2 linked regions of the Pseudorhizobium banfieldiae genome follow. The protein of the gene in region 1 binds, or shares a complex with, the protein of each later gene. Links are inferred from orthologs where the notes say so. Each region holds a gene or a part of one and is shown on either strand. Other genes may lie near its edges. The genes, in order: trxB and trxA.

Region 1 (14,761 bases):
CGGCTGGAAGGAGTATGAGATGGAGGTGATCCGCGACAAGGCGGACAACTGCATCATCATCTGCTCGATCGAGAATATCGACCCGATGGGCGTCCACACGGGCGACTCCATCACTGTTGCGCCGGCACTGACGCTGACGGACAAGGAATACCAGATCATGCGCAACGCCTCGATTGCGGTGCTGCGCGAGATCGGTGTGGAAACTGGCGGCTCCAACGTGCAGTTCGCCGTCAACCCGAAGGACGGTCGTCTCGTCGTCATCGAGATGAACCCGCGCGTCTCGCGCTCCTCGGCACTGGCCTCCAAGGCCACCGGCTTCCCCATCGCCAAGGTCGCGGCCAAGCTCGCCGTCGGCTACACGCTGGACGAGCTGGAAAACGACATCACCGGCGGTGCCACGCCTGCCTCCTTCGAGCCGTCGATCGACTACGTCGTCACCAAAATCCCGCGCTTTGCCTTCGAAAAGTTTCCCGGTGCAGAGCCGACGCTGACCACCGCCATGAAGTCGGTCGGCGAGGTCATGGCGATCGGCCGGACATTCGCTGAGTCGCTGCAGAAGGCGCTTCGCGGCCTGGAGACCGGCCTCACGGGCCTCGACGAGATCGAGATCCCCGGCCTGGAAGATGGCGAAAACGCCAACAACGCCATCCGTGCCGCCATCGGCACCCCTACCCCGGATCGTCTGCGCATGGTCGTCCAGGCGCTGCGCATGGGCATGTCCGAAGCCGACGTCCACGAAGGCTGCAAGATCGATCCTTGGTTCATCAGCCAGTTCAAGGCGATCGTCGACATGGAAGCGCGCGTGCGCGAGCACGGCCTGCCGACCGACGCCGAGAACCTGCGCATGCTGAAGGCCATGGGCTTCTCCGACGCCCGCCTTGCGAGCCTTTCCGGCAAGCGTCCGAAGGAAGTTGCCGAACTGCGTAACGGTCTGAACGTGCGCCCGGTGTTCAAGCGGATCGACACCTGCGCCGCCGAATTCGCCTCGCCCACCGCCTACATGTACTCCACCTACGAGACCCCCTTCGTCGGCTCGCTCCGTTCCGAAGCGCAGGTTTCCGACCGCAAGAAGGTGGTCATCCTCGGCGGCGGCCCGAACCGCATCGGTCAGGGCATCGAGTTCGACTACTGCTGCTGCCACGCCGCCTTCGCTCTGAAGGACGCCGGTTTCGAAGCGATCATGATCAACTGCAATCCGGAAACGGTCTCTACCGACTACGATACCTCCGACCGCCTCTATTTCGAACCCTTGACGGCGGAAGACGTGATCGAGATCCTGCGTGCCGAGCAGGAAAAGGGCGAAGTCGTCGGCGTCATCGTCCAGTTCGGCGGCCAGACCCCGCTGAAGCTTGCAGAAGCGCTGGAAAAGAACGGCATCCCGATCCTCGGCACGGCGCCCGACATGATCGATCTTGCCGAAGATCGCGATCGCTTCCAGAAGCTCCTGATGAAGCTCGACCTCATGCAGCCGAACAATGGCATCGCCTATTCGGTCGAGCAGGCGCGCCTGGTGGCGGGCGAGATCGGCTTCCCGCTGGTCGTGCGCCCGTCCTATGTCCTCGGCGGTCGCGCCATGCAGATCATCCACTCCGAATCCATGCTTCAGACCTACCTGCTCGACACCGTACCGGGCCTCGTTCCCGAAGACATCAAGCAGCGCTACCCGAACGACAAGACCGGCCAGATCAACACCCTGCTCGGCAAGAACCCGCTGCTCTTCGACAGCTATCTAACCAATGCCGTTGAAGTCGATGTCGATGCGCTGTGCGACGGCGAGAGCGTCTTCGTCTCCGGCATCATGGAGCACATCGAGGAAGCCGGCATCCACTCCGGCGACTCGGCCTGCTCGCTGCCGGTCCGCTCACTGTCCAAGGAGACGGTGGACGAGCTGGAACGCCAGACGACGGCGCTTGCCAAGGCGCTCAACGTCGGCGGCCTGATGAACGTGCAGTACGCGATCAAGGATGGTACGATCTACGTGCTGGAGGTTAACCCGCGCGCCTCGCGGACCGTGCCTTTCGTCGCCAAGACCATCGGCGCGCCGATCGCCAAGATCGCTGCGCGCATCATGGCCGGCGAAAAGCTGGACGCAGCGATCGGCGCCTACGGGGCCAAGCCCGACCCGCGCAACCTGAAGCATATCGCCGTCAAGGAAGCCGTCTTCCCGTTTGCCCGTTTCCCCGGCGTCGACACGCTTCTCGGGCCGGAAATGCGCTCCACCGGTGAAGTCATCGGTCTCGACACCGACTTTGCGCTCGCCTTTGCCAAGAGCCAGCTCGGCGCCGGCGTCGAACTCCCGCGCGAAGGCACGGTCTTCGTCTCAGTCCGCGACGAGGACAAGCAGCGCGTCCTGCCGGCGATCCGCATCCTGACGGAAATTGGCTTCAAGGTTCTAGCGACCGGCGGCACCTGCCGCTTTCTGGCCGAACAGGGCATCTCCGCAACGAAGATCAACAAGGTCTTGGAAGGACGTCCGCACATCGAGGATGCGATCCGCAATCGGCAGGTCCAGCTCGTCATCAACACGACGGACGGCAACAAGGCGATTTCCGACTCCAAATCGCTGCGTCGGGCAACGCTGATGCAGAAGGTGCCCTACTACACCACCATGGCCGGTGCCGAAGCAGCTGCCATGGCGATCCGGGCGCTGAAGGCCGGCAACCTCGAAGTTCGCCCCCTGCAGAGCTACTTCTAACCAGCATCCAGGAACCGGTCGGCCGATATTGACCGGTTTCTTTTTCTGCTGTATTTAGCCTTTCAGTTAATTAACCGGATGGCTAACCATGGCCGATGCCCTTTCGCAGACATTCGCCGCCCTTGCCGACCCCACGCGCCGCGCCATCCTCGCGCGGCTGGCAAGGGGAGAGGCGACCGTGAACGAGCTGGCCGGACCCTTCGACATGAGCCTACCCGCCGTTTCCAAACACCTGAAGGTTCTGGAGAGAGCAAAGCTGATCTCCCGCAGCCGCACGGCACAGTGGCGCCCTTGCCGGCTGGAGCCCGAGACGCTGAAGACCGTCGATGGCTGGCTGGGCGACTACCGCTCCCTCTGGGAACACAGGCTGGATCGGCTCGAGGGTTATCTCGCGACTTTGAAGACGGAAGAGAAGGAAGAGCAAAAATGACGGAGAAGATGGAGATCCTCAACGACCGCCTGTTCGAGGTCGACCCGCCTACCCTCTTCGACGCTTTCGCAGACCCGGAGAAGCTCACGCAATGGTGGGGGCCGCACGGCTTCACCAACCGGATCGACCAGTTCGACTTTCGCCCCGGCGGTGACTGGCGCATCACCATGACGGCGTCGAACGGCACCGACTTCGACAACCACTCGACATTCCAAGAAGTCGTGCCCACTGAGCGGATCGTCTTCCTGCATCACCTCCCCATGCACGTCTACACCATGGAGATGCGGTTCGTCGGCGAAAGCGGCGGCACCCGGCTCCACTGGCGCATGCTCTTCGAGCCGACCGAAGAAAACCTGCAGCTCAAGAAGTTCATTGCCGCCGCGAACGAGCAGAATTTCGACCGCCTCCAAGACCTCCTCCAACAGCTGAACGAAGGACGCTGACATGACGACAGTACGAGACAGCAACAGGATCATTGAGGTAGACCGACTCATCTCCGCCCCGCCGGAGCTCGTCTTCAAGATGCTGACGGAGGCAAGACACCTCGATCAATGGTGGGGCCCTGATGGCTTCAGGACTGAAACGCACGAGATGGACTTTTCCGTCGGCGGGGTCTGGCGTTACACGATGCATGGCCCGGACAAGGACTGGCCGAACTGGATCCGCTACAAGGAGATCACCCCGCCCGGCCGAATTGCCTATGACCATGGAGCCGAGATCGGAGAGCCCGCCTGGTTCGAAGGAACCATCACGCTGACCTCCGAAGGCGAAGGAACCCGCATCGCGATCACCCTCATCTTCCCCACACCGGAAGCACGCGAAGAATCGATGAAGTTCGGCGCGGTCGAAGGCGGCAGGCAGACACTGGCGCGGCTCGACGCCTATGTCACGGCACCGCTGACACAAGCCTGAGCGATGGGGGGCGCTTGCCAGATCTGACACTTGTCAAGCGCCCCGTTTCGATAAAATCTCCGCCGGTTTTTCGGGGAGAACAACGATGGCGGCACCTGTTGAAACGCCTCAGCATGCAGGCAGGCGCGAATGGATCGGCCTGTCCGTCCTTTCGATCGCCTGCCTGATCTATTCCATGGATCTGTCAGTGCTGTTTCTGGCGGTGCCTGCAATCGTCGCCGATCTTGATCCGTCGGCGGCGCAACTCCTGTGGATCAATGACATCTACGGTTTCATGGTCGCAGGCTTCCTAATGACCATGGGAACCCTCGGCGACCGTATCGGCCGGCGGCGGGTCCTGTTGATCGGAGCGTTCGCCTTCGGCGTCGCGTCGGCCCTCGCCGCCTTTTCGCAGACAGCCGGACAACTGATCGCCTCACGAGCGCTGTTGGGTATCGCCGGAGCTACGATCGCTCCCTCAACCCTCTCGCTGATCGTCAACCTCTTCCGCAATGAAGCGGAGCGAAACAGGGCCATCGGCATCTGGGGCACGGCGTTCGCATTGGGAGGTCTCGTCGGCCCGCTGATCGGTGGATTGCTGCTTCAATACTTCCACTGGGGTGCGGTCTTTCTCATCAACATTCCGGTCATGCTGGTGCTCCTGGCGGTCGCTCCGTTCCTGCTGCCGGAGTACAAGAGCGACGACGCCGGCCGCCTCGATCTCGTGAGCGTGCTGCTGTCGCTGGCGACGGTTCTGCCTGTGATCTACGGCATCAAGCACATGGCCGCCGACGGGTTCGAGCTCATCCAGCTGCTGTATCTTGCCGTCGGGCTTTTCTTCGGCACCGTCTTCATTCGGCGCCAGAAGCGGCTTTCCCATCCCCTGATTGACCTCGCCCTGTTCCGAAATCCCGCCTTCAATGCCTCTCTGCTGGTCAATCTCGCCGGCATCTTCTTTGTCTTCGGCGTCTTCCTGTTCCAGAACCTGTTCCTTCAGCTCGTGCTCGGGCTCTCGCCCCTGAGGGCCGCCCTCTGGTCCGCACCGTCAGCCCTGGTGTTCACGATCATGTCCTTGCAGGCCTACCGCTTCACAAACCACTTCGGCCCGATCAGGACCGTGCTCGGCGGGCCGGTGGTGAATGCGATCGGCACGGCGGCCATGGCCGTCGCAGCCTATTCGGAGAGCCTGCTCGGCATCCTCGGCGCCAGCATGATCATCGGCCTCGGCTTCGTTCCCGTCATCCTGACGACGACCGGTCTGATCGTCGGCACGGCGCCGCCGGAACGGGCGGGCTCGGCCTCGGCGATCTCGGAAACAAGCGCCGAGTTTGGCGGAGCGCTCGGCGTCGCCCTCCTCGGTAGCCTGGCAACGCTCGTCTACCGGACGGCGATGAACGGCACCGATCTCAGGGGGCTCAACGCCCAGCAGGCGGAAGCAGTGTCGGAGACCCTCGCCGGTGCAGTGGAGACTGCCCAGCAGCTTCCAATCTCGGCCTCGGCCATCTGGCTCCCGGCGGCAAAGAGCGGCTTCGCGCTGGGCTTCTCGCTCTGTTGCATCGTCGCCACCGCCACCTTGCTTCTCCTCGCCTTGCTTGCCCGCCGCGTCTATGCCGCAGCCCGGATCGACGAGAGCGCTTTGGCATCCCACTGAACCAGGCACAGCTCAACCGGCTCATGCAAAGCCTGCCGCAAGCGTTTGAACGGACTCCATATCCTGACGGAAGCGGATCATCTCCTTCGCCTTCAAGTCTGGATCCGGAATGCGCAGCAGATAGGACGGGTGGACGGTCACGAAGAGGATCTGTCCATCCTCCATGGTCAGCGGCTTGCCTCGGACATCCGCGAGCTTCTGCTTCTCGTCCGTCAGTGCAAAATAGGCCGTCGCTCCCATGGCGACGATCAGTTTCGGCTGCACGAGATCAAGCTCCTGCTTCAGCCACCAGCGGCATTGCTGGATCTCGCCTTGGTTCGGCTTCTGGTGGATGCGTCGCTTGCCACGCGCCTCGTACTTGAAGTGCTTCACCGCGTTGGTGACGTACAGAAAACGCCGATCAAGGCCCACCTCCTGCAGGACGTCATTGAACACCTTCCCCGCCGGCCCGACGAACGGCCTGCCGGCAAGATCCTCCTGGTCGCCTGGCTGCTCCCCAACGACCATCACCTTCGCCTGCTCCGGCCCCTGCCCGAATACGGTCTGCGTTGCCATGCAGTGGAGCGGGCAACGGGTGCAGTGTCGCGCCTCTTGCCTGACCGCCTCCAGTGTTCCCGCAGGAGCCGTTGCAACCGGCGGCACGCTTTCCGCGGCAGCCTGAAGCCGATGGTGAAACGGCAGGGGCTCACTTGCAGCCTTTGCCGCCATCTCCAGCACATTGCGCTCGGCATTGGCGATAAGACCCGGAATAAGCTCCGCCTCAGGCAGGTTCTTCCAGTATTTCTTCGGCATCTCCGCCGTCATCGCCTTCACCTTCAATCGAGCAGGATTGAAGATGGATGCATAATAGGTCCGCCACAGATCATCCGTCTCGTCCTTGAGATGCGGCTTCTCCGCAGGCTCGGTCGTCGTGCGCAATGTCTCGCCATCCCAGGACGCCGATCCCTTGGGCGTCGCGATCAGCCAGTCCATGTCGTTGAACCGGCGTTGGAAGAAGGGTGCGACCCGCTCGACGATGAAATGATCCGGCTCGAACCAGGCGACGAAGCGCCGCCGTCCGGCGGTTCCCGGTGGCAGCGGCAATTCCTTGAAACGCACAAAGGCCGTCATCTTGTGATAGTCACGCCCGACGGACTTCGCCATCTGCCGTGCTTCCACCACATCGACATCGGCCGCCATTGCCAGTGTGTATCGGTCGCGCGCCAACCGGGCGAGGAGCCTGTAGAGCAGCGCGAAACGTCGCGGATCACTGTGGCAGACGACCGCGCCCGCTAGTTTAAGGAAATCGGGCGGCACCGAAATAGCTTTGCCCTGCACGCTCGGCGGCAGCACATTCTGCGGCTCGTCGGCAAAGAGGCCGCCCGTCGCGTCCGGCGTCTGCCAGACAACCTTATCCGGGTCCACACCGGCCTGGAGAAGCGGGCGCGCAGCCTCTCGCCACTCGCCAAGATCGCCCCTGCCCTCCAGCGTGACGGTATACATCAGAGCAGCGACAACTGTTCCGGCTTCGGCTCGAACATCGCCCGCAGATCCGGCCGGTCGACGAGGCGGTGCGGCGTCCAGCCGTCGACGGTGATGAAGGGCCGCACCCTCTTCAGCGACACGCCGAGCCGCTTCAGGTCGTCCAGCCGCAGCCGCGAAAACCGGCGCGCCGAGAGGATTGCCTTCACCGTCTTGGTGCCGAGCCCCGGCACTCGCAGCAGCATTTCCCGGTCGGCACGATTGATATCAACCGGAAACCGGTGGCGATGCCCCAGCGCCCAGGCGAGCTTCGGATCGAGATCCAGATCGAGCATACCGTCTGCGCGCGCCGACGTGATCTCGCCGATATCGAACCCATAGAACCGGTAAAGCCAATCCGCTTGGTAGAGCCGATGCTCGCGCATCAGCGGCGGCTTGATTAGCGGAAGGTTCTTCGATGAATCCGGAATGGGGCTGAAGGCGGAATAGTAGACGCGCTTCAGGCCATAGCTTCCATAGAGCCGCGCGCTCGTTCCGAGGATCGTTGCGTCATTGGCGCCGTCCGCGCCGACGATCATCTGTGTGCTCTGTCCGGCAGGAGCAAAACGGCGCTTTCGCTTCGTCTGCAGCGTCGGCTCGCTCATTTCCTCTATCTTGAGCCGCAGTTCGCCCATAGAGCGACGAATGCCATCCGGCTGCTTTTCCGGCGCATATCGGGTAATGCCGGCATCGGTCGGCAGTTCGATGTTGAGCGACAGCCGGTCTGCGTAGAGCCCCGCCTCCTCGATCAGATGAGGAGAGGCCTCTGGAATGGACTTGAGATGAATATAGCCCCGGAAGTTGTGAGTCGCTCTCAGTTCCCGGGCGATCCGCACCATCTCCTCCATCGTGTGGTCGGAGGAGCGGATGATGCCCGACGAAAGAAAAAGCCCTTCGATATAGTTGCGACGGTAGAACTCCAGCGTCAGCCAGATCACCTCCTCCACCGAGAACCGCGCCCGCTCCACATTGCTGGACGAGCGGTTGATGCAATAGGCGCAGTTATAGATGCAGAAGTTCGTGAGCAGGATCTTCAGGAGCGAGATGCAGCGACCGTCGGGTGCATAGGCATGGCAGATACCCGATCCTTCCGTGGACCCCAATCCGCCGGAAGCCTCCGAGCTGCGCTTGGCGGTACCGCTGGAGGCGCAGGATGCGTCATATTTGGCGGCGTCGGAGAGAATGACCAATCGTTCTTTTAGCGACTTCTTCATTAGTGCGTTCACTATATGTTCTTTTAAGTCGGGTCAAGGGACCGGTCGCAACTCCGCCGGGACCTTGAAACCGGCGCAACCCGCCCCATCTCGAAATTGCTGGAACTTTCGCGATGATCTCTGTTATAGTTCCAGAAATTCTGATGTGTGGATGGTTCCGAAGTTTCACTCCGGAACCTGTTTCTTTTTGTGGCCGCGACGAGCGCGGTTGCATCGTGAAGGGCAAGGAAATGGTCGAAAAGGTACCGATGACGCAGAATGGCTTCACCCAGCTGCAAGAAGAACTGCGCTGGCGCCAGCAGGAAGAGCGTCCCCGCATCATCGAGGCGATCGCAGAGGCACGCGCTCATGGCGATCTCTCGGAGAATGCGGAGTACCATGCGGCCAAGGAAGCTCAGAGCCATAACGAGGGCCGGATTACCGAGCTGGAGGATCTTATCGCGCGGGCCGAAGTAATCGATCTGACGAAGATGTCTGGCTCGAAGATCAAGTTCGGCGCCACCGTCAAGCTCGTTGACGAAGACACCGACGAGGAAAAGACCTACCAGATCGTCGGCGACCAGGAGGCCGACGTGAAGGCGGGGCGGATTTCCGTTTCCTCGCCGATAGCCCGTGCCATGATCGGCAAGGAAGCCGGCGACTCGATCGAGGTCAATGCGCCCGGTGGCTCCAAGGGCTACGAGATCCTCTCCGTCAGCTGGGGCTGACGCCCCCTTGAGCTCGCTGAGAGACATCACCGTGATCGCGCCGCACTTTAAGCGGCGCTTGTCCGGGGTGACGTCGACCGTAGTCCAGCTCGTGCCCGAACAGGTGCGGCTCGGCCGCGGCATTGTCACGCTGGGGCCGGGACTTCCCGACAGCCTGCCGAAGATGCGATGGGCGCAACTGCCGGAGCTCTGGAAACGCCCCGCGGGCGGGCGCAGTCGCATCTGGCACGCCCGGCGCAACAGTGAAATGCTGCCCGGCATCCTCATGCGATCCGTCCTGCGCATGCCGCTGAAGCTCCTCTTCACCTCCGCGGCACAACGCAATCACTCCCGCTATACGAAATGGCTCATCCGCCAGATGGATGCGGTGGTCGCGACCAGCGCCCGCTCCGGCTCCTTCCTGGAAGTTCCCCATACCGTCATCCGGCACGGCATCGACCTTGAGGTTTTCCATCCTCCTCAGGATCTGGACGATACGATCGGCGCGACCGGCTTGCCGGGCCGCTTCCTCGTTGGTTGCTTCGGACGTGTTCGCCACCAGAAGGGGACTGATCTCTTCGTCCGCGCGATGATCGAACTCCTGCCGCAGCACCCCGACTGGACAGCCGTCGTCTGCGGGCGGGTTACGGCCGAGCACCAGGTGTTCGGGGACGAGTTGAAGCGCGCTGTCGCCGAAGCCGGCCTGTCGGACCGCATCCGTTTCCTGGGCGAAGTCGACGACATCAAGCCATGGTATCGCCGCCTGACGCTCTATGTCGCCCCCTCCCGCAACGAAGGCTTCGGGCTCACTCCGCTGGAAGCCATGGCTTCGCAGACCGCCGTCGTGGCGAGCGATGCCGGAGCCTATGCAGAGCAGATCGTCGCCGGCGAGACGGGAGCGATTGTGCCTGCCGGAAACTACGACGCGTTGCGCGATGCGATCGAACCTTATCTGGCCGACCCAGCCCTCGCGGAAGAGCATGGGCGCAAGGGACTGGAGCATGTTCGCGCAAGTTTTGCACTTCGTGGAGAAGCCGAGGCGCTTGAGAGGGTTTACAGCGCAATGATCAATCTCTAACCGACTGGTTACCTAATCCGTCCCTCAGTCTCCCGTCGGCATCCTATGGCCTCTTCCAATCCCGATGATCCTGTCAACGTCATCTGCATGAAGTGGGGGACCCTTTATGGTCCCGACTACGTGAACAATCTCTTCAACGGCGTCACTAGGCACCTTCGGCGCCCACACCGCTTCGTCTGCTTCACCGACGATGCAAGCGGACTGAACCCCGAGATCGATGTACAGCCCCTGCCGCTTCTACAGATGCGTCAGGGCGAAACGGACCTTCGCTGGCGGAAGCTCTCCATCTTGGCCGCCGATCTGGCCGGACTTGCAGGTCCCACGCTTTTCCTCGACCTGGACCTTGTCATCATCGACGACATCGACCCGTTTTTCGACCTTGAAGGGCAGTTCTTCATCATTCGCGACGACGACCTGTTCCGCTCGAAGCCGCTGAGGAAGATAAACCCAAGCCGTAACCGCTTCCTCGCGATGGTGGGCAACAGCTCGGTCTTCCGATTCGAATTCGGAAAACATGCGCACATTCTGGACGACTACCTAGCCGATCCCGGACAGGCCGCCGTCGAATTCGAGCATGAGCAGCAATTCCTTAGCGACCGCGTCTTCAAGGACGGGGAGCTACGCTACTGGCCGGCGCAATGGTGCGTTAGCTTCAAGAATGCTTGCGTGCCTCGCTACCTGAAGAGCTTTTTTGCCAATCCCGCTCCCCCGTCAGGCGCACGTATCATTGTGTTCGCCGGCAATCCGAAGATGAGCGAGGTGTTGGCCGGTGGCGGGCAGAAGTGGTATCGCCGTATCGGCAACGTGGACTGGCTGCGGCGAGCCTGGATGTCGGATAGCGTCTAACCCGAGACGATGAGACCGCGTCCCGCGGGAGTGAAAGGTTAATGCCCAGAAAAAAGACCCGGTTTGAAAGCTTCTTCTCGTTTACGCGTCATCAACGCAGATGGGGTGGGCGCAAGCATTCGGATCTACCCGAAGACCTTGAGCAACTGAAATCTATGCTGGTCGAGTCTGATAATAGAACGCCCGAAATGGGCCAGATCAAGTCACTCGACAAGCATATGGACAACCTGCGCATCCAATTCGCCGGAAAACCTGAACTTCTTTTCCATCATGCCAAGTTGATCGTGTTGGTCCGCCGCGAATTTGACACCCACGAGAATTATCGGCGTTTCCGGGCTCTTTGGGAGCGGGAAAGCGCCTTTCTTCGCGAGCGATCGGATCTGAGATGGCTGGTATCAGCTGCCGACACCTTTGCTGATCACGACGAAGATCCTCTCACGCGGGCTACTGCCATGATGACATCCCTTCTCGTCAACACGATCAAGGTCTGCGAGACCGACCGGTTCATTCACGGTGGGGAGAGCACAGTACAGAAAGAGCGCATCAAGCGGGTCAATAATGGCTATCGCGCGTTGTTCGACGGGTTAACGTTCATCAACGTCGGCATTGATGATACGCTTCGCAACATGCGCTGGAGGCTAGAACCTTACTTCGCTCACGGTCCCGCAGGCGAGTTGGCCGCCGAGGTATTTGCGCGTCTTCAGGAACACGACACCGCCTATAGCCGGCTACGGGCCCTCCATCACCGCCAAAGAAACGCTTGGTGGGATTGAAGTCCCACCCCGAAGGACGTCTTACACTTCCACCAGCCCCAACTGCTTCACCTGGCGGATGGTCAGCATGGTGCGAACCGTATCGACGTGCTCATCCGCCGTCAGCTCCTCGATCACGAAGTTCTGAAATACGGTCAGATTTTGGGCCGTGCAGCGCAGCAGGAAATCGCTGTCGCCGGACACCATCCAGGCCTCGCGCACGATCGGCCAGGCCTCCACACGCTTCGCGAAGGATTTGAGGTCGGCATCGGCCTGCCGTTTCAGGCCGACCATGCAGAAGGCGACGAGATCGAAGCCGAGCTTCGGCCCGTTGAGCAGTGCGTGATAGCCCTCGATCACCCCGCCCTCTTCAAGCTTGCGTACCCGCCGGAGACAAGGCGGGGCGGATATCCCCACCCGTTCGGCCAGCTCCACATTGGTCATCCGTCCGTCGCGTTGAAGTTCGCGCAATATCTTGATGTCGATGGCGTCCAGGTCGGCGCGAAGCACGGTCATCCCCTTCGTTTTCCCGAAGCTTTTAGTCGAAAGCCGCTTGAACGCAAGAATGTGCGCAGGCATATCCGCTCCGTCGTGCCAACTGATCTGTTGTTAACGCAAGGCTGCCCTTGATGTAGCGCATGGATCACCCTTAAATGGCAGTAAGAGCGGCAGATTGGCATCGGCCTCCTTATATGAGGAAGCGCGACCGCGCGACGATCGGCCCGCTGAAAGGAAATTCGATGTCTGCCCGCCATACTGAAGTACTCATCATCGGCTCCGGCCCTGCCGGCTATACGGCCGCCATCTACGCGGCGCGCGCCATGCTGAAACCCGTCCTGATCGCCGGGATGGAACAGGGCGGCCAACTGATGATCACGACCGATGTCGAGAACTATCCCGGCTTTGCTGACCCGATCCAGGGACCTTGGTTGATGGAGCAGATGCTCAATCAGGCAGTCCATGTCGGCGCCGAGATCGTCAACGACCTCGTTACCGAAGTTGAACTCGCTCGCCGTCCCTTTACGGTCAGCACTGATTCGGGCGCCATCTGGACGGCCGACACGCTGATCATTGCAACGGGCGCGAAGGCGAAGTGGCTGGGCATCGAAAGCGAGCAGCGCTTCCAAGGCTTCGGCGTCTCCGCCTGTGCAACCTGCGACGGCTTCTTCTACCGCAACAAGGACGTCATCGTCGTCGGCGGCGGCAATTCTGCGGTCGAGGAAGCCCTCTACCTCTCCAATATCGCCAGGACGGTGACCGTCGTTCATCGCCGCGACAGCTTCCGCTCCGAGAAGATCCTGGCGGAACGCCTGTCCCAGCGACCGAACGTGAAGGTACTGTGGAACACGGAAATCGCCGAGATTACCGGCGAGCCGGCCAAGCCTCCGATGCCGCCTTCGGTCAATGGCGTAAGGCTGCGCGACACGCGAACCGGCGAAGTGAGCGAACACGCAATCGACGGTGTCTTCATCGCAATCGGCCACGCGCCGGCGACTGAACTGTTCAAGGACACGCTCCGGATGAAGCCGAACGGCTATCTCTGGACGGCGCCGGATTCGACCGCCACCAGCGTTCCAGGCGTCTTTGCAGCGGGCGACGTCACCGACGACACGTTCCGGCAGGCCATCACGGCCGCGGGGCTGGGATGCATGGCCGCGCTCGAGGCGGAACGCTATCTTGCCGGCATCCAGCCGATCGTTCAGGCCGCGGAGTGACCGGATAGCATGGGGGTACCTCTCGACTGGGACAAGCTGAGGATATTTCACGCAGCGGCTGAGGCAGGCTCCTTCACCCATGCCGCCGACAAGCTGCATCTGTCCCAGTCGGCCATCAGCCGCCAGGTCAGCGCGCTGGAGCAGGATGTCGGCGTCAAACTCTTTCACCGCCATGCGCGCGGTCTCATCCTGACCGAGCAGGGCGAGCTCCTCTACAGGACGGCCCACGACGTCCTGCTGAAGCTCGAGACGGTCAAGATGCAACTGACGGAGACGACGGAAAAGCCGTCGGGCAAGCTCCGCGTCACCACCACCGTCGGTCTGGGCCAAGGCTGGCTGACGGACAAGGTCCAGGAGTTCCTGCAGCTCTATCCGGAAATGTCGATTCAGCTCCTCCTCGACAACGAGGAACTCGACGTCAACATGCGCCATGCCGACTGCGCCATTCGCTTGCGCCAGCCGCAGCAGTCCGACCTCATTCAGCGCAAGCTGTTCACGGTGCACATGCATGTCTATGCCGCGCCCTCCTACATCAATCGCTTCGGGGAGCCCCACACGATCGAAGACCTCGACAATCACCGCATCATCACTTTCGGTGAGCCTGCTCCTAACTACCTCCTCGACGTGAACTGGCTGGAAAACGCTGGGCGGTCCTCCGACAACCCGCGGGCACCTCACCTGCAGATCAACAGTCAGACATCGATCAAGAGAGCCTGCCTACTGGGGATCGGCATCGCCGTCCTGCCGGACTATATCGTCGGCCGCGATCCCGGGCTCATCCAGTTGCCGCTCGCGGCCGACATCCCCTCCTTCGATACCTATTTCTGCTATCCGGACGAGATGAAGAACGCCGCCAAGCTGAAGGTCTTCCGCGACTTCATCGTCACCAAGGCGAGGAACTGGAACTTTTGAGAGGTTGTACTGGGCAGATGCCCAAGTCCTGCGCATGCTGCATGGCTGGCCTGCAGTTTTGACCATTGTTCAGTGCACAAAAAACCACCATATCGCACACAGCTGATGCACATGGTGGCTTTCCTCCCAGTTCCACCGCAGCAGCTGTTCCCCTCTGGAGGTTTTTTGACCTTCACACTTATAGGGCCCTGGAGCGATCCGGTGGCCCTTTTTTTTGTCTTGATGCTGGCCCGGCTCTTGCCGATCGGGGCGAGCCCCCTTATTGCGACGGGTTGGCTGGACACGGCAACCTAAAGTTGCCGCTTCAGCTGTTCCCCTCTGGAGGTTTGACCTTCACACCTCGGGCCTGGAGTTTTCTCCCGGCCCTCTTTTTTGCCTCTTAAAATCGGAA
Region 2 (14,605 bases), 1.5 Mb from region 1 along the record:
GCCGGTATTCCTGTCTTCGCGGTGAAGGGCGAGTCGCTCATCGAGTATTGGGAGTACACTGACAAGATCTTTCAGTGGACCGACGGCGGCCTGTCCAACATGATTCTCGACGATGGCGGCGATGCCACCATGTACATCCTGCTCGGCGCACGCGCCGAGGCGGGCGAGGATGTGCTGTCCAACCCGACCTCCGAGGAAGAGGAAATCCTGTTCGCGCAGATCAAGAAGCGCCTGCAGGCCTCGCCAGGCTGGTTCACCAAGCAGCGTGACGCAATCAAGGGCGTGTCCGAAGAGACGACCACTGGCGTCCACCGTCTCTACGAGCTCTCCAAGAAGGGCCTGCTCCCCTTCCCCGCCATCAATGTCAACGACTCCGTCACCAAGTCGAAGTTCGACAACAAGTACGGCTGCAAGGAATCGCTGGTCGACGGTATCCGCCGCGGCACGGACGTGATGATGGCCGGCAAGGTCGCCGTCGTCTGCGGCTACGGCGACGTCGGCAAGGGATCGGCCGCGTCGCTTGCCGGTGCCGGCGCCCGCGTAAAGGTCACGGAAGTGGATCCGATCTGCGCATTGCAGGCCGCAATGGACGGCTTCGAAGTGGTCGTACTGGAGGACGTCGTGGACAGCGCCGATATCTTCATCACCACCACCGGCAACAAGGACGTCATCCGCATCGACCACATGCGGGCCATGAAGGACATGGCGATCGTCGGCAATATCGGCCATTTCGACAACGAAATTCAGGTGTCCGCATTGCGCAACCTGAAGTGGACCAACATCAAGCCCCAGGTCGACCTGATCGAGTTCCCGAAGGGCAATCGGATCATCCTTCTCTCGGAAGGACGCCTGCTGAATCTTGGCAACGCCACCGGGCACCCGTCGTTCGTGATGTCGGCGTCCTTTACCAACCAGGTGCTTGCGCAGATCGAGCTCTTCACCAAGCAGGGCCAGTACAAGAACGAGGTCTACATCCTGCCAAAGCACCTCGACGAGAAGGTCGCCCGCCTGCATCTCGGCAAGCTCGGGGTCAAGCTCACGGAGCTATCGGAAGAACAGGCCTCGTATATCGGCGTCACTCCGCAGGGACCGTTCAAGGCAGAACACTACAGGTACTGATTTTAGCAAGTTGATCCACAAGATATTGATGGTCGCGGTCTTGACGGATCGCGACCTTCTTTTTTGGCGCCACCCTTCCCGCCGATTCCCGAAGCAAGTATTGTCTTAGGCATCGATTCGCTCCTGCTTCGGGCAAGGGCGATGTGGGATGTCTTGTCGAGATGCGGCAAAGGACGGAGACAGACCGGGAATGGCGGTGAACGAACAGAACCCAGCGGAAGGGGCAGCTTGCTCTTGCGATGGCCGTGCTTCGCCCTCCCTTAGCGAGGGCGGGAACGCTTCGCAGGTTCGCCGCATATCCTCGCGGTCGAAGAGCCTGAAACGCTCACTCATGCCCGCTCTCCTGTCGGGCAGTACCCTCGCAGCGTTTGCTGGCACTGCACTTGCCCAGCAGCAGGCACCTGCGGCAGTCAGGCTGTTTTCCTCATCCGAAGTCGCCATCTCTTCACTCGTCATCGGTGCACTCGGTGCAACCCTGCTTTCGGTTCTCTGGCTGGTGCGCCAGAAGGGGAATATGGAGGCGGAAAGCCAGGAGATGCGCAATGCGCTTTCCGACGCGCAGCAGCGCATTTCGAAATACGAAGCCCTGATCGCCGAAAAGAACCGCAGGATCATCATCTGGGACGGCTCGATCGCGCGTCCCGAGGTCCTTGGACAACTGCCGGCCGATACTGGCGCACCGCAAAACGACCGCGAGTTTCTCGCGTTCGGGCGCTGGCTGCGACCCAAATCAGCAGCGGAACTGGAACGAGCTGTCGAATCACTTCGCGGCGACGCCTGCACCTTCGACATGGTGGCGGAAACGATCCGGGACGAAATCCTCGAGGTTCAGGGTCGGGTCTCCGGTGGCAAGGCCTTCGTGCGCTTCACCGCGCTCAATAACCTGCGGGCCGAACTTGCCGAACTGAAGATCGAGCGGGAGCGGCTTCGCGGCTCCATCACCCTCTTCCAATCCCTGCTCGATGCTCTCGAACAGCCGGTATGGCGCCGCGACAGCGACGGCAAGCTCGCCTGGGTCAACCACGCCTATAGCGAAGCCGTCGAAGCCGCGAGCCCGGATCAAGCGGTCGGCGAGGCTCGGGAGTTTCTCGGGACCATCACCCGCGAGAGCATTCGTGCGAACGCCACACCGGCATCGCCCTTCCACGATCGCGTTTCCACCGTCGTTCACGGCAACAGGACGATCTACGAGATCGTCGACGTCGTCGCCACCGGTGGGTCCGCGGGCATGGCGCTCGACGTCTCCGAGGCCGAATCGGTCCGGGAGGAGCTGAAGAGAACGCTTCGCAGCCATGCCGAAACCCTCGACAATCTCGGGACGCCGGTGGCGATCTTCGATCGCGACCGCCGCCTGCAATTCTACAACCAGGCCTTCGTAACGCTCTGGGGGCTCGATCTCGGCTTCCTTGATTCTCGCCCGGACAACAGCGAGCTCCTCGACCGCCTGCGTAGCAGCAACAAGCTTCCGGAACCGCTCAACTGGCGAAGCTGGAAGGAGTCTGCGCTTTCCATCTACCAGGCGCTCGATGCCAAGGATGAGCTCTGGCACCTGCCGAACGGAGAGACATTGCGCGTGGCCGCCACCGCTCATCCGCAGGGCGGCGCCACCTGGGTCTTCGAAAACCTCACCGAACAGGTCAACCTGGAAACGCGCTACAACACGCTTCTGCAGGTCCAGGGGGAGACGATCGATCACCTTTCGGAAGGTGTGGCGGTGTTCGGCCCCGACGGCAGCATCCAGCTTTCCAACCCGGCATTCCGCGCGCTCTGGGGAATCACGGCAGAGCAGGCAAAACCGGGCACGCATATCAGGGCCATCGAGGAAGCCTGCAGCCCCTCCTACGACAAGCCCGACGGCTGGCGCCGTTTTGGCCAGATGCTGACCAGCGGTGACGATGCGCGCCCCTCGCTGCAGGGGACGTTCGAACTCTATTCCGGCCTGATCCTCGACTATGCGGTCACGCCGCTGCCCAATGCCCAGACAATGTTCACCTTCGTCGACATGACCGCAAGCGCCCGCGCCGAGCGTGCGTTGATGGAGAAGAACGAGGCGCTGCGGAAGGCGGACGAGATCAAGAACGATTTCGTCCAGCACGTTTCCTACGAGCTTCGCTCGCCACTCACCAACATCATCGGCTTCACTGATCTGCTGAAGACCCCGGGCGTCGGGGCCCTGAACGAACGCCAGGCGGAGTATGTCGAGCACATCTCGACCTCTTCCTCGCTGCTGCTCACCATCGTCAACGACATCCTCGACCTCGCCACGGTCGACGCCGGCATCATGGAGCTCAACTACACGGAGGTTGGTCTTGACGACCTTTTGGACGACGTGGCGATGCAGATTGCCGACCGTCTGCACGAGAATGCCGTGACGCTGGAGATCACAGCTCCAAGAGGCCTGGGGAGCATCATTGCGGACCAGCAGCGACTGAAGCAGATCCTTCTGAAGCTGCTCACAAATGCCACAAATTTTGCGCCCGAGGGCAGTACCATAACCCTGACCTGCCGGCGGGACGACCAGGACGTCTACTTCTCCGTCTCGGATGATGGTCCCGGTATCCCGACGGAAATGTTGAGCAGCGTCTTCAACCGCTTCTCCTCCAGTCCGCAAGGCGGCAAGCGCAGCGGCGCGGGCCTCGGCCTCTCCATCGTCGAGAGCTTCGTCACCCTCCATCACGGCGATGTGCGTATCGACAGCCGCCCCGGTGGCGGAACAACCGTTACCTGCCGCATCCCGACCGGATCGGCCATGCGTACCATCGCCGCCGCAGAATGAGCGGTAACCCGGCGATCGTCGTCACCCTTGCGGACGAAGCGGCGACAATCCGGCTCGGCGAAGACCTCGCGCTTGCGCTACGGCAAGGGGACTGCCTAGCGCTATCGGGGGATCTCGGAGCCGGCAAGTCGACATTCGCACGCGCCCTGTTGCGTGCCATGGCGGATGAGGACGCCCTCGAGGTTCCCTCGCCCACCTTCACACTGGTGCAGAACTACGAACTGCGCATTCCCGTTGCCCATCTCGACCTCTATCGGCTTGGAGATCCATCCGAGCTGGATGAACTCGGCCTGGACGAAACTCTCGCCACGGGCATCGCGTTGGTCGAATGGCCGGAGATGGCTTGGGATTTTCTCCCTCCGCATCGGCTGACGATGCGGCTGGAGCACAATGGTGCCGGCCGAACCGCTAGCATTTCAGGGCCCGCTCCGGCGCTGGAGCGCATCCGGCGATCGCTGTCCATTCGTGCAATGCTGACCCAGTGGGGGTACCCCGAAGCGAGGCGGCGGTACCTAACCGGCGATGCCTCGGTGCGTGCCTACGAAACTGTTGCGCCAAGTGAGGGCGGTTCGCTCATCCTGATGAACTGGCCTCGCCAGCCCGACGGGCCGCCGGTGCACGACGGGAAGCCCTATCCGAAAGTTGTCCACCTTGCAGAAGACGCGTACCCGTTCGTCGCCATTTCCCGGTACCTCCGCGAGCTCAGCCTCGCTGCGCCGGAGGTCCTGCGGGTCGACTACGACCAGGGAATCCTGCTTATCGAGGACCTCGGGCAGGAAGGCGTCCTTGACGAAAAGGGCCGGCCGATCCCGGATCGCTACCGGGAAAGCGTCGTCTGCCTCGCCTATCTGCACGGCCACCCGCCGCGCCAGGATCTTCCCGTGGATGGCCGCGTCCATCATGTCCCCGACTTCGACCCGATGGCGATGAAGATCGAGGCCCGCCTCCTGCTCGACTGGCACCTTCCCTGGAAGCGCGGCACCGACCCCACCGAGGAGGAAAGGCAGGCCTATCTGGCCGTCTGGGACGATCTGATTGCCGAACTCGCGCCCGCCGAGAGAAACCTGCTGCTGCGCGACTTCCATTCCCCAAACATCATCTGGCGCGCCCACGAATCCGGCGTCCGCCGGGTCGGGATCATCGATTTCCAGGATGCCATGATCGGCCCGACCGCCTATGATCTCGCCTCGATCGTCCAGGATGCGCGGGTCGATGTTTCGCCTGCACTGGCAGAACAGATGATGCGTGACTACTTCGCCTTGCGACGGTCACTCGGCTCGTTCAATGAAGCGGCCTTCCTCAAGGCGTTCGCGATCATGTCGGCGCAACGCAATTGCAAGCTTGCCGGGCTCTGGGTGCGACTGATGAAGCGCGACGGCAAGCCCGGTTACATGCAACATATGCCGCGCACCCTCGCCCACCTCGCGCAAGCCCTAAAGCACGAAGCGCTCGCTCCGCTTCGCCACTGGTGCCTGGAGACCGGAATAGAGCTACCCGAATCATGAGCCCTGCTTTAGAAAGCAGGACATGAAGATCGCCCAGGCCATGGTCCTCGCAGCGGGTCTTGGAACCCGCCTCCGCCCAATCACCGATACCATGCCGAAACCCCTGGTGCCGGTCGCAGGCAAGGCGATGATCGATTACGCGCTGGATGCGCTTGCCGATGCAGGGGTCCGTCGGGCAGTCGTCAACGTCCATCATTTCGCCGACCAGATGGAGGCGCATCTGAAGGTCTATCCGCGGCTGGAGGTGACGATTTCCGACGAACGCGCTGGGTTGATGAATTCGGGCGGCGGGCTCGCCAAAGGCGTCCGCCTGTTGGATCGGGCCCCGCTCTTCGTGATGAATGCGGACCTGTTCTGGGTAGGGGAAAAATCGGGTCAGCCCACGAACCTGGAGCGTCTTGCCACCTTCTTCGACCCTGCCGTGATGGATATGGCACTCCTTTGCGTACCTCTGGAGCGGACCACGGGCCATAACGGAAAGAAGGATTTTGAGCTAGACGAATACGGACGCCTGACGCGCTATCGCGACGGAGCCCAGCCGCTCGTCTATGCCGGAGCCATTGCGATGCACTCTTCCCTTCTGGACGATGCGCCAGACGACGCCTTCAACCTCAATCTCTATTTCGACAAAGCCATTGCCGCGGGCCGGCTCTACGGCCTCGTGCTCGAGGGTCACTGGCTGACGGTCGGGACACCCGACGCACTCGTCGAGGCGGAAGAGGTTCTCTCCCGTCTCCACGCTGAGGCGTGACCATGGAGGGCCGCCGTCACAAGCGGGTTTTCACCATCCCCCCGGGCACGCCGTTCCTGAGGACAGTCGCCGCCGCACTTTGTGACGGTAGATTGCACGAGGGCTTCCATCACGACCCACGGGATCCGCTGTCGCTCGCCAATGTCACCATTTTCGTCCCGACGCGACGCGCGGCACGCGTGCTACGCTCAGAATTTGTGGACCTTCTGGGTGGAGGTTCCGCCATTCTTCCCGTCGTCCGTCCGCTTGGCGAGACGGAGGACGACAGTGGCTATTTCGATCTCGCTGCGCCTGAAGAGATGGACCTGGCAACGCCGATCGGCGGGGTGGCTCGGCTTCTGGAACTCGGTCGGCTGATCCTCGCCTGGCGCAACAGGCTACCGCAGGTGGTCATCGACATCCATTCGGACTCGCCGCTGATTGCGCCGGCGAGTCCGGCGGATGCCATCTGGCTTGCGCGATCGCTGGCCGAACTGATCGATTCCGTCGAAACGGAAGAACGGGACTGGGCGGAACTGGATAATCTCCGGCCTGCCGACCTTGCGATCTGGTGGCAGCTCACCGCGGAGTTTCTTCGCATCGCCAGCGAGTTCTGGCCCGGGCGGCTTGAGGAACTGCGCCGCTCCTCACCCGCCCGCCACCAGGCAGCCCTCCTACGCGGCGAAGCACGGCGGATTGGCGAGCGCCAGCACAAGGGACCGGTGATTGTCGCCGGATCGACGGGCTCAATCCCGGCCGCCGCGGATCTCATTGCCGCAATCGCAGGTCTCCCGGAAGGGGCGGTCGTCCTGCCCGGGCTGGATTGCGCCATGCCCTCCGACCATTGGCAGGCGATCAGTAGCGAAGCCCCGTCGGGACGGATAGAGCCCTCAAGCCGCAGTCATCCGCAATTCGCACTGTCCCGCCTGCTCCTCAAGCTCGGCGTCGATCGTGACGAGGTGACCGTGCTGGAGCCACCATCGGCCGACCTCCATTTTCGCGACCGGACCATTTCGCAAGCGCTTGCTCCGTCGGCTGCAACGGATGAATGGAGCACCTGGCGCAGCGAGACGAGCCCTCAGGATCTTGAGGATGCCTTCAAGGGCGTTGCCCTCATCGAGGCAGCGAACGAGCGGGAAGAGGCCGTGGCGATCGCCATCGCACTGCGTCTCGCACTTGAACAGCCGGGACAGGGGGGGCGCGAGTCACAAGCGGCGCTGATTACGCCCGACCGCGCACTTGCGCGGCGGGTGACGGCGGAGCTTGCGCGCTTCGGAATTACGGCCGACGACACGGCAGGTACGCCCCTTTCCGCGACGCCGCAGGGAACCCTGCTCCAGCTTCTCCTGGAGGCAACGCTGCGACCCGGCGATCCGGTGGCGATAACCTCGCTCCTGAAGCATCCGCTGATGCGCCTCGGGATGGAGCGCGAAACGCTTCGTGAGGCGGCCGAAGCGCTTGAGCTCATCGCCTTGAGGGGCGGTCGGGCGGACCTGGACATCTCGGCGCTTGCACCCCTGCTCGAGGAGCAGCGGGAAGCACAGCGCGAGGATCGCCATCCGCCGGCATGGTGTTCCACCCTCCCCGAGATGGCCTTCGCCGCAGCCCTCAACCTGGCACAGCGACTGGGTGAAGCCGTTGAACCGCTTGCCGGCGCACTGTTTGCGCGTAGGGCTGATGGGCGCGGGTTGACCTCCAAACTGACTCTTTCCGATTGGGCAACCCGCACCGGACGGGCGCTGGAAGCCATCTGCGCCGATGAAGGAGGCGACCTCTCCTCCCTCTGGTCGGGGGAAGCGGGAGAGCGGCTCACCTCCCTTCTCGGCGAGGTGATCGACACCGACGGGCAGATGGAGGCGGACGGGCCGCAATGGATCGATATCATGCAGGCTCTGACGACCGGCGAGGCCGTCAAGCCGCGTTCGCTGAGCCATCCGCGGGTGTTCATCTTCGGCACGCTGGAAGCCCGCCTGCAGACCGTGGACACGATGATCCTCGGGGGAATGAACGAAGGCTCGTGGCCGGGGCAGACCGTCAACAACCCCTTCCTCTCGCGGACAATGAAAACGGAAATGGGACTGGAGCCGCCGGAGCGGCGGATCGGGCAACTGGCGCATGACTTCGTCATGGCCAGCGGAACGCGGCAGCTGATCTATACGCGCTCGCTTCGACAGGGTTCCACGCCAACCGTTGCATCACGGTGGCTGCAGCGACTGCTGGCGCTCGGAGGGGAGGATCTCGCGCGGCAGCTCCGAACGCGTGGCGATCAGTACCGGCGTTGGGCGAGCGAGATCGATGCCGGCGAGAACCAGGCGCCGGCGAAACGTCCCGCGCCGAAACCGCCGGCAGACCTGCAGCCAAGGCGCTATTCCTTCAGCGAAGTCGGACGGTTACGACGAGACCCTTATGCGATCTATGCCCGCCGAATCCTGAGGCTCGATCCGGTCGCACCCTTCAACGCCGATCCCGGCGCAGCCGACCGCGGCACGCTCTATCACGCCATCATCGACCGCTATACAAGGGAAAAGCACGTCGCCGGCACACCGGTCTCGCTGGAGGCGATGCGTCGGATCACTGATGAACTCTTCGACGCCGAACGCCTGCCGCCGCATATCGACCGAGTCTGGCGGCCTCGTTTCGTGGAAGTCGGCCGTGCCTTCCTTGAATGGGAGGCACGCCGGGCGCCCGACATCCGGACGACCGCCACCGAATGCGGCGCCGGCTGGGACATTCCAGGGGTGGACGTCCGGCTGACGGGCATTGCCGACCGGATCGACATCAAGGGGTCTAACCTTGCCAGTATCATCGACTACAAGACGGGATCGAGCCCGACCTGCTCGCAAGCGCGTTCGCTTCTCGACCCGCAACTGGCTCTGGAGGCGGCGGCTCTCCGGGCCGGTGCCTTCAAATCCGTCGGCGCGGTCGACGTCGACGAGCTTCTTTACGTCCGACTGAAGCCGGGCGACCGTTTCAAGCCGGAATGCGTCAACAATGAAGCCAAGAAGGGCGGCAAGTCGGCCATGGACCTTGCCGACGAGTCGATCGAGCAGTTGACGAAGTTCGTGACGCATCTGCGGAGCGGCAGGACGGGATTCGCCTCTCGCCTCGTACCCTTCATGCAGAGCGACTATGGCGGCGATTACGACCATCTCGCTCGTGTCGCCGAATGGTCGACCGCCGATGCCGAGGAGGTCGAGGCCGATGAATGACGTCCTGCCCCAGGGGGACGATCCGCGCGACTGGCTGGACTGGACGGCGACACGACAGTCGCTCGCCTCCGATCCTGCGAGTTCCGCCTGGGTCTCGGCGAATGCCGGATCCGGAAAGACGCATGTGCTGACGCAGCGGGTGATCCGGCTGCTGCTTTCGGGATGCCGCCCGTCCTCCATCCTCTGCCTCACCTATACCAAGGCTGCGGCCTCGGAGATGTCGAACCGCGTCTTCCAGCGGCTGGCCGAATGGGCCGTCCTCGATGACCGCGACCTGAAGCAGCGGATCGCCTCGATCGAGGGTGCGGAGCCGGATGCGTTGAAACTTGCGGAGGCCCGGCGGCTGTTTGCAAGGGCACTTGAGACACCGGGCGGCTTGAAGATCCAGACGATCCATGCCTTCTGCGAGGCGCTCCTCCACCAGTTTCCGCTTGAGGCGAATGTGGCAGGGCATTTCTCCGTCCTGGATGATCGTGCTGCCTCTGCCCTCCTTGCCGAGGCGCGTCGTTCACTGCTGACCGCCACGTCGGCGGAAGACGACCCAGTGCTGGCAGAGGCATTTGCCCATGTGCTTGACCTCGGTGATGAGTTCGGGCTGGAGAACCTACTCGGCGAGATTGTCGCACACCGCACGGCGATCCGGCAGTTTCTCGCCCATGCAGACCGGCAAGGAGGTGTCGATCGCCTCCTGCGGCGCGCCTTCGGCCTGCCAGAAGCCGCAACGGAAGCCTCCGTCGCCGAAAGCTACTGGCCGCTTCCCGGCCTTTCGGGAGGGACATTGGCCACATATCTGCAGCTTGCGGACGAGAAGGGAGGCTCCAAGGTGCAGGAGGTCGCCTACGGTCTGCGCCTCTGCCAAACGGAGAGCGATGTGCATCGGCGCGTCCAGATTCTTGAGGGTCTGTTTCTCACCAGCGTCGGCAAGCCGAAGGCAGACGGTTCGCTGGTGGCGAAGAAGATGCTCGACGCAGCGCCCGCGCTCGCCAGCGCCGTCAATCTCGCCCGCAACTACGTTCTCACCTGCCGCGATCGGCTGCGCGTCATGCGCATGGCAAGGGCAACGGCTGCCGCGCTCGTGCTCGCCGAACGGCTGAATGACGACTACGAGGATCTGAAGAAGCAGCGCAGCCTGCTCGACTTTGAAGACCTTATAGCGCGAACGGCAGATCTTCTGACCCGGGACGGGGTCGGGGCCTGGGTGCACTACAAGCTCGACCAGGGGATCGACCACATCCTCGTGGATGAGGCACAGGACACCAGTCCGGTACAGTGGGAGGTCATCAAATCGCTGGCGGAGGATTTCTATTCCGGCAGCAGTGCCCGGACGACGAGACGGACGATCTTTGCCGTCGGGGACGAGAAACAGTCCATCTATTCCTTCCAGGGCGCAAAGCCGGAACGATTCGCGGCGGAGCGTACCCGCACACGTGCGGATGTGGAGGCGAGCGGGCAGATATTCCACCCAGTGCGGCTGCCGCTGTCCTTCCGCTCCACCGCCGACGTCCTGTCGGCGGTGGATCAGGTCTTCTCGCTTCCCGAAAACGCACGTGGACTGACGTTCGAGGACGAGACTATCGTCCACCGCTCGAACAGGATTGGGCATCCGGGTGCCGTCGACCTGTGGGACGTGGTGGTGCCGGAGGTGGCCGATGCCGGCGAGGACTGGACGGCACCATTCGATGCGACGCCCGACAAGGCGCCATCGGCGATCCTGGCGTCGCGCATCGCCAATTCGATCGGAGAGATGATTGGACGCGAGACCATCATCGAGAAGGGCATCGAGCGACCGATCGAGCCGGGAGACGTGCTCGTGCTGGTGCGCAAGCGCGACGCCTTCGTGAACGCCCTCACCCGGGCCCTCAAGCGGCGCGGCAATATTCCTGTCGCCGGTGCCGACCGACTTCGCCTCACCAGTCACATTGCGGTCCAAGACCTCCTGTCGCTCGGACGTTTCCTGGTGCTGCCCCAGGACGACCTGTCGCTGTCAGCCCTGCTCAAGAGCCCGCTGTTCAACCTGTCGGAAGAAGAAGTTTTCGAAGTGGCAGCACTGCGGCCGGAGGGAAGCGGCGTCTGGCAGCATCTGTGCCGGCTTGCAGACGAGCAGCCGCTGCGGTTCGCAACGGTGAAAGAGAAACTGAAGCAGCTCCTGTCGATGTCACGGCAGATGAGCCCCCACGATCTCTATGCCCGGGTTCTCGGTCAAATGGGGGGGCGTCGCCAGTTCTTGGGGAGACTGGGCACAGAAGCGGGCGATATCCTGGACGAGTTCCTGACTTTCGCCCTCGATCACGAAGGCAAGGGTCTGCCAGGCCTCCAGTCCTTCGTTTCGACGCTGGAGATCGAATCACCGGAGATCAAGCGCGAACAGGACAGCGGCCGTAACGAGGTGCGGATCATGACCGTGCATGCCTCCAAGGGTCTGGAGGCGCCGATCGTCTTCCTAGTGGACAGCGGGTCGAAGGCCTTCATTTCCTCGCATGTGCCGAAACTGCGCCTTCTGCCGCAGGATGGGCTGGAAGTTCCGGCATGGGTGCCGACGAAGGCGCTCGCAAATTCCTTGACGAGTGCCGATGACGAACGGCTGAGGCAGGCGACCGAGGAGGAGTATCGGCGGCTACTCTACGTCGGCATGACGAGAGCTGCAGACCGGCTGATCGTATGCGGATATCGCGGCAAGAATGCCAATCCCGACACCTGGAACAGCATGATCGCAAACGCCCTCTGCGGCCACCCGCAGCATTGCAGCGCCGCTCGCTTTTCCGGTCCGGAGGGGGAATGGGGCGGCTTCCGCTGGCGCCTTCCGGCAGGGGTCTATACCGCCAAGCGTGCGGATGATGCGAAGGAACGCCCGGATCAGGATCAGCCTCTGCCGGCGGCACTCGGCCGCGCCCTTCCGCCACAGGTCTCGCTTCCACGCCCACTCAGCCCGTCCGGCGCCGGCACCATGGTCGAAGACGAGGCGGACGATCTTCTGACGGCATCGCCGCTCTTCGGGGAAAGGACCGCAGATGGCCTGTCTCTCCAGAAAGGTCGGCTAGTGCACCGCATGCTCCAGGTTCTTCCGGATTTCTCGGCCGGCGGGCGGGCCGAGGCGGCAGGGCGCTATGCGGAGCGGGCGGCACGTTTCTGGCCGTCGGCGGAGCGCGAGACCTTGGTTCACTGCGTGCTTTCGGTCCTCGAGCATCCTGATCTCCAGCCTGTGTTTTCCGGCCACAGCCAGGCGGAGGTATCGATCATGGGGACGCTCCGCCTGGGCGGGCAGGACTATGCCATCTCGGGCCGCATCGACCGGATGGCGGTGGATGACGAGGAGGTTACGGTCCTCGACTACAAGACGAACCGGAAGCCGCCGGATCGCGAAGAGGATGTGCCCCTCGTCCATCGGGCACAGCTCGCCCTCTACCGCGAGATCCTGCGGCCGCTCTATCCAAGGCACCGTTTTCGCTGCGTCCTCGCATATACGGAGACGGGCGGCGTGGTGTCGCTGTCGCCGGAGATCCTCGACCGTTCGCTTGCCGAGCTTCGGCCAAAGTGAGATAGCAGTATTGAAAAGAGGCGGCCGCAGCCTCACATTGTGCGCAACACATTCTTCACAAGGAGAGCCCTATGGCGACCGTGAAAGTCGACAACAGCAATTTCCAGGCCGAGGTTCTAGACTCGACCCAACCCGTGGTGGTGGACTTTTGGGCAGAATGGTGCGGCCCGTGCAAGATGATCGGTCCGAGCCTTGAGGAAATCTCCAACGAGATGGCCGGCAAGGTGAAAGTCGCCAAGCTCAACATCGACGAGAACCCGGAGCTTGCCGCGAAATTCGGCGTCCGCTCCATCCCGACTCTCGCCATGTTCAAGGGTGGCGAAGTGGCTGACATCAAGGTCGGCGCCGCCCCAAAGACTGCTCTCTCCGCCTGGATCTCCGGCGCCGCTTGAGGCAGGAAAATCGGTTCAAAATGAAGAAAGCCCGGCCGTCGCGCCGGGCTTTCTTCATTTTGGCGGAGTGCCGTTGTCGGCAAGGACATTGCCGACCAGATAGAGCGAGCCACCGATCAGGATTCGTGGCGGTACTGCCTCCGGCAGCTGGCGGCGCACGATTTCTGCCAATGCCTCGGCTACCGATCCGGCAGGTTCTGCCACCAATCCCGCATCAAAGGCAGATTCAGCGAGCGCCACCGGATCGAGGCCGGCATCGGAGCCGCGGATCGGAACGGTGAAGACGTGCTCGGCAATATCGGCGAAGGCACGGAAATAGCCGACGGGATCCTTGGTGTTGATCATGCCGGTGACGAGATAGAGCGGGCGCGCCCGCCGCTCTTCGAGTCCTGCCATCGCCTCGGCGATGACCTCGCCGGCACCGGGGTTATGGCCACCATCAACCCAGATTTCCGCATCCTTCGGCGCCAGTTCCAGGAGGCGGCCTTCTGTGAGCCTTTGCAGGCGGCCCGGCCACTCGACAGTCGCCATGGCCTTCTCGATCATCGCATCCGTCAGTGCAAAACCAGCTGCCTTTACCGCGCGAATGGCGGCTGCTGCATTGGCGATCTGATGGCGCCCCGGCAACCGCGGCAGCGGCAGGTCGGCGAGACCAAACTCATCCTGGTAGATCAGGCGACCGAACTCTTCATGGGCTGAGAAGTCCTGCCCGTAGACAGCCATGGGACAGGAAAGCCGTTCGGCGCTCTCGACCAGCACGTCCAGCGCCGGGCTGTATTCCTGTTTGCCGATCACGACCGGACAGCCGCGCTTCATGATGCCGGCCTTCTCCGCAGCGATGAGTTCGACCCGATCTCCCAGATAGGGTTGATGATCGAGAGAGATGGGCATGATCACCGAAACCGCCGGTCTCTCGACGACGTTGGTGGCGTCGAAGCGACCGCCGAGACCAACTTCGAGAATGACGGCATCGGCCGGTTGCTCGGAGAAGAGCAGGAAGGTCACCGCGGTCAGAATCTCAAAAACGGTGATGGTCTGGCCGGCATTGGCGGCCGCCACCCGCCGCAGGGCTTCGGCGAACATGTCGTCTTCGACGATTCGCGACCGGCCGCCCTTGACGCCGATTCGATAGCGCTCATGCCAGTTGACGAGGTGCGGAGAGGTGTGGACATGGACGGCAAGACCGACCGCCTCCAGCAGCGCGGAGCAGAAGGCCGTTGCTGAACCCTTGCCGTTCGTTCCAGCGATATGGATCACCGGCGGCAGCTTGCGGTGCGGGCTATCCAGCGCCTCCAGAAGCCGCCTGATCCTGTCCAGCGACAGGTCGAAACCCTTCGGG

The links.
Region 2: the proteins of trxB (region 1) and trxA are in contact, whole or in part, in a crystal structure (PDB 1F6M), measured with the Escherichia coli proteins. The link is inferred for Pseudorhizobium banfieldiae from one-to-one orthologs.

What each region holds. Positions count from the first base shown.
Region 1 is NZ_FO082820.1:2,237,712-2,252,472, forward strand. The notes cover bases 11,568-14,470. They hold trxB (thioredoxin-disulfide reductase), read left to right. Parts: upstream 11,568-12,483; coding sequence 12,484-13,458; downstream 13,459-14,470. Other genes in these bases: NT26_RS10985 (hypothetical protein), read left to right, coding at 11,568-11,764; NT26_RS10990 (Lrp/AsnC family transcriptional regulator), read right to left, coding at 11,786-12,253; NT26_RS11000 (LysR family transcriptional regulator VtlR), read left to right, coding at 13,468-14,370. Also shown: carB (carbamoyl-phosphate synthase large subunit), read left to right, coding at 1-2,695; NT26_RS10940 (ArsR/SmtB family transcription factor), read left to right, coding at 2,784-3,125; NT26_RS10945 (SRPBCC domain-containing protein), read left to right, coding at 3,122-3,568; NT26_RS10950 (SRPBCC domain-containing protein), read left to right, coding at 3,570-4,037; NT26_RS10955 (MFS transporter), read left to right, coding at 4,123-5,667; NT26_RS10960 (UdgX family uracil-DNA binding protein), read right to left, coding at 5,689-7,149; NT26_RS10965 (putative DNA modification/repair radical SAM protein), read right to left, coding at 7,149-8,381; transcription elongation factor GreA, read left to right, coding at 8,612-9,088; NT26_RS10975 (glycosyltransferase family 4 protein), read left to right, coding at 9,105-10,145; NT26_RS10980 (hypothetical protein), read left to right, coding at 10,233-10,991; more of NT26_RS10985, read left to right, coding at 11,033-11,567.
Region 2 is NZ_FO082820.1:3,795,091-3,809,695, reverse strand. What follows is about bases 11,859-14,605. They hold trxA (thioredoxin), read left to right. Parts: upstream 11,859-12,945; coding sequence 12,946-13,266; downstream 13,267-14,605. Other genes in these bases: NT26_RS18360 (bifunctional folylpolyglutamate synthase/dihydrofolate synthase), read right to left, coding at 13,321-14,605; addA (double-strand break repair helicase AddA), read left to right, coding at 11,859-12,874. Outside these bases: ahcY (adenosylhomocysteinase), read left to right, coding at 1-1,119; NT26_RS18390 (PAS domain-containing sensor histidine kinase), read left to right, coding at 1,451-3,895; tRNA (adenosine(37)-N6)-threonylcarbamoyltransferase complex ATPase subunit type 1 TsaE, read left to right, coding at 3,892-5,400; NT26_RS18380 (nucleotidyltransferase family protein), read left to right, coding at 5,423-6,151; double-strand break repair protein AddB, read left to right, coding at 6,154-9,339; more of addA, read left to right, coding at 9,332-11,858. UniProt on the Escherichia coli protein: Participates in various redox reactions through the reversible oxidation of its active center dithiol to a disulfide and catalyzes dithiol-disulfide exchange reactions.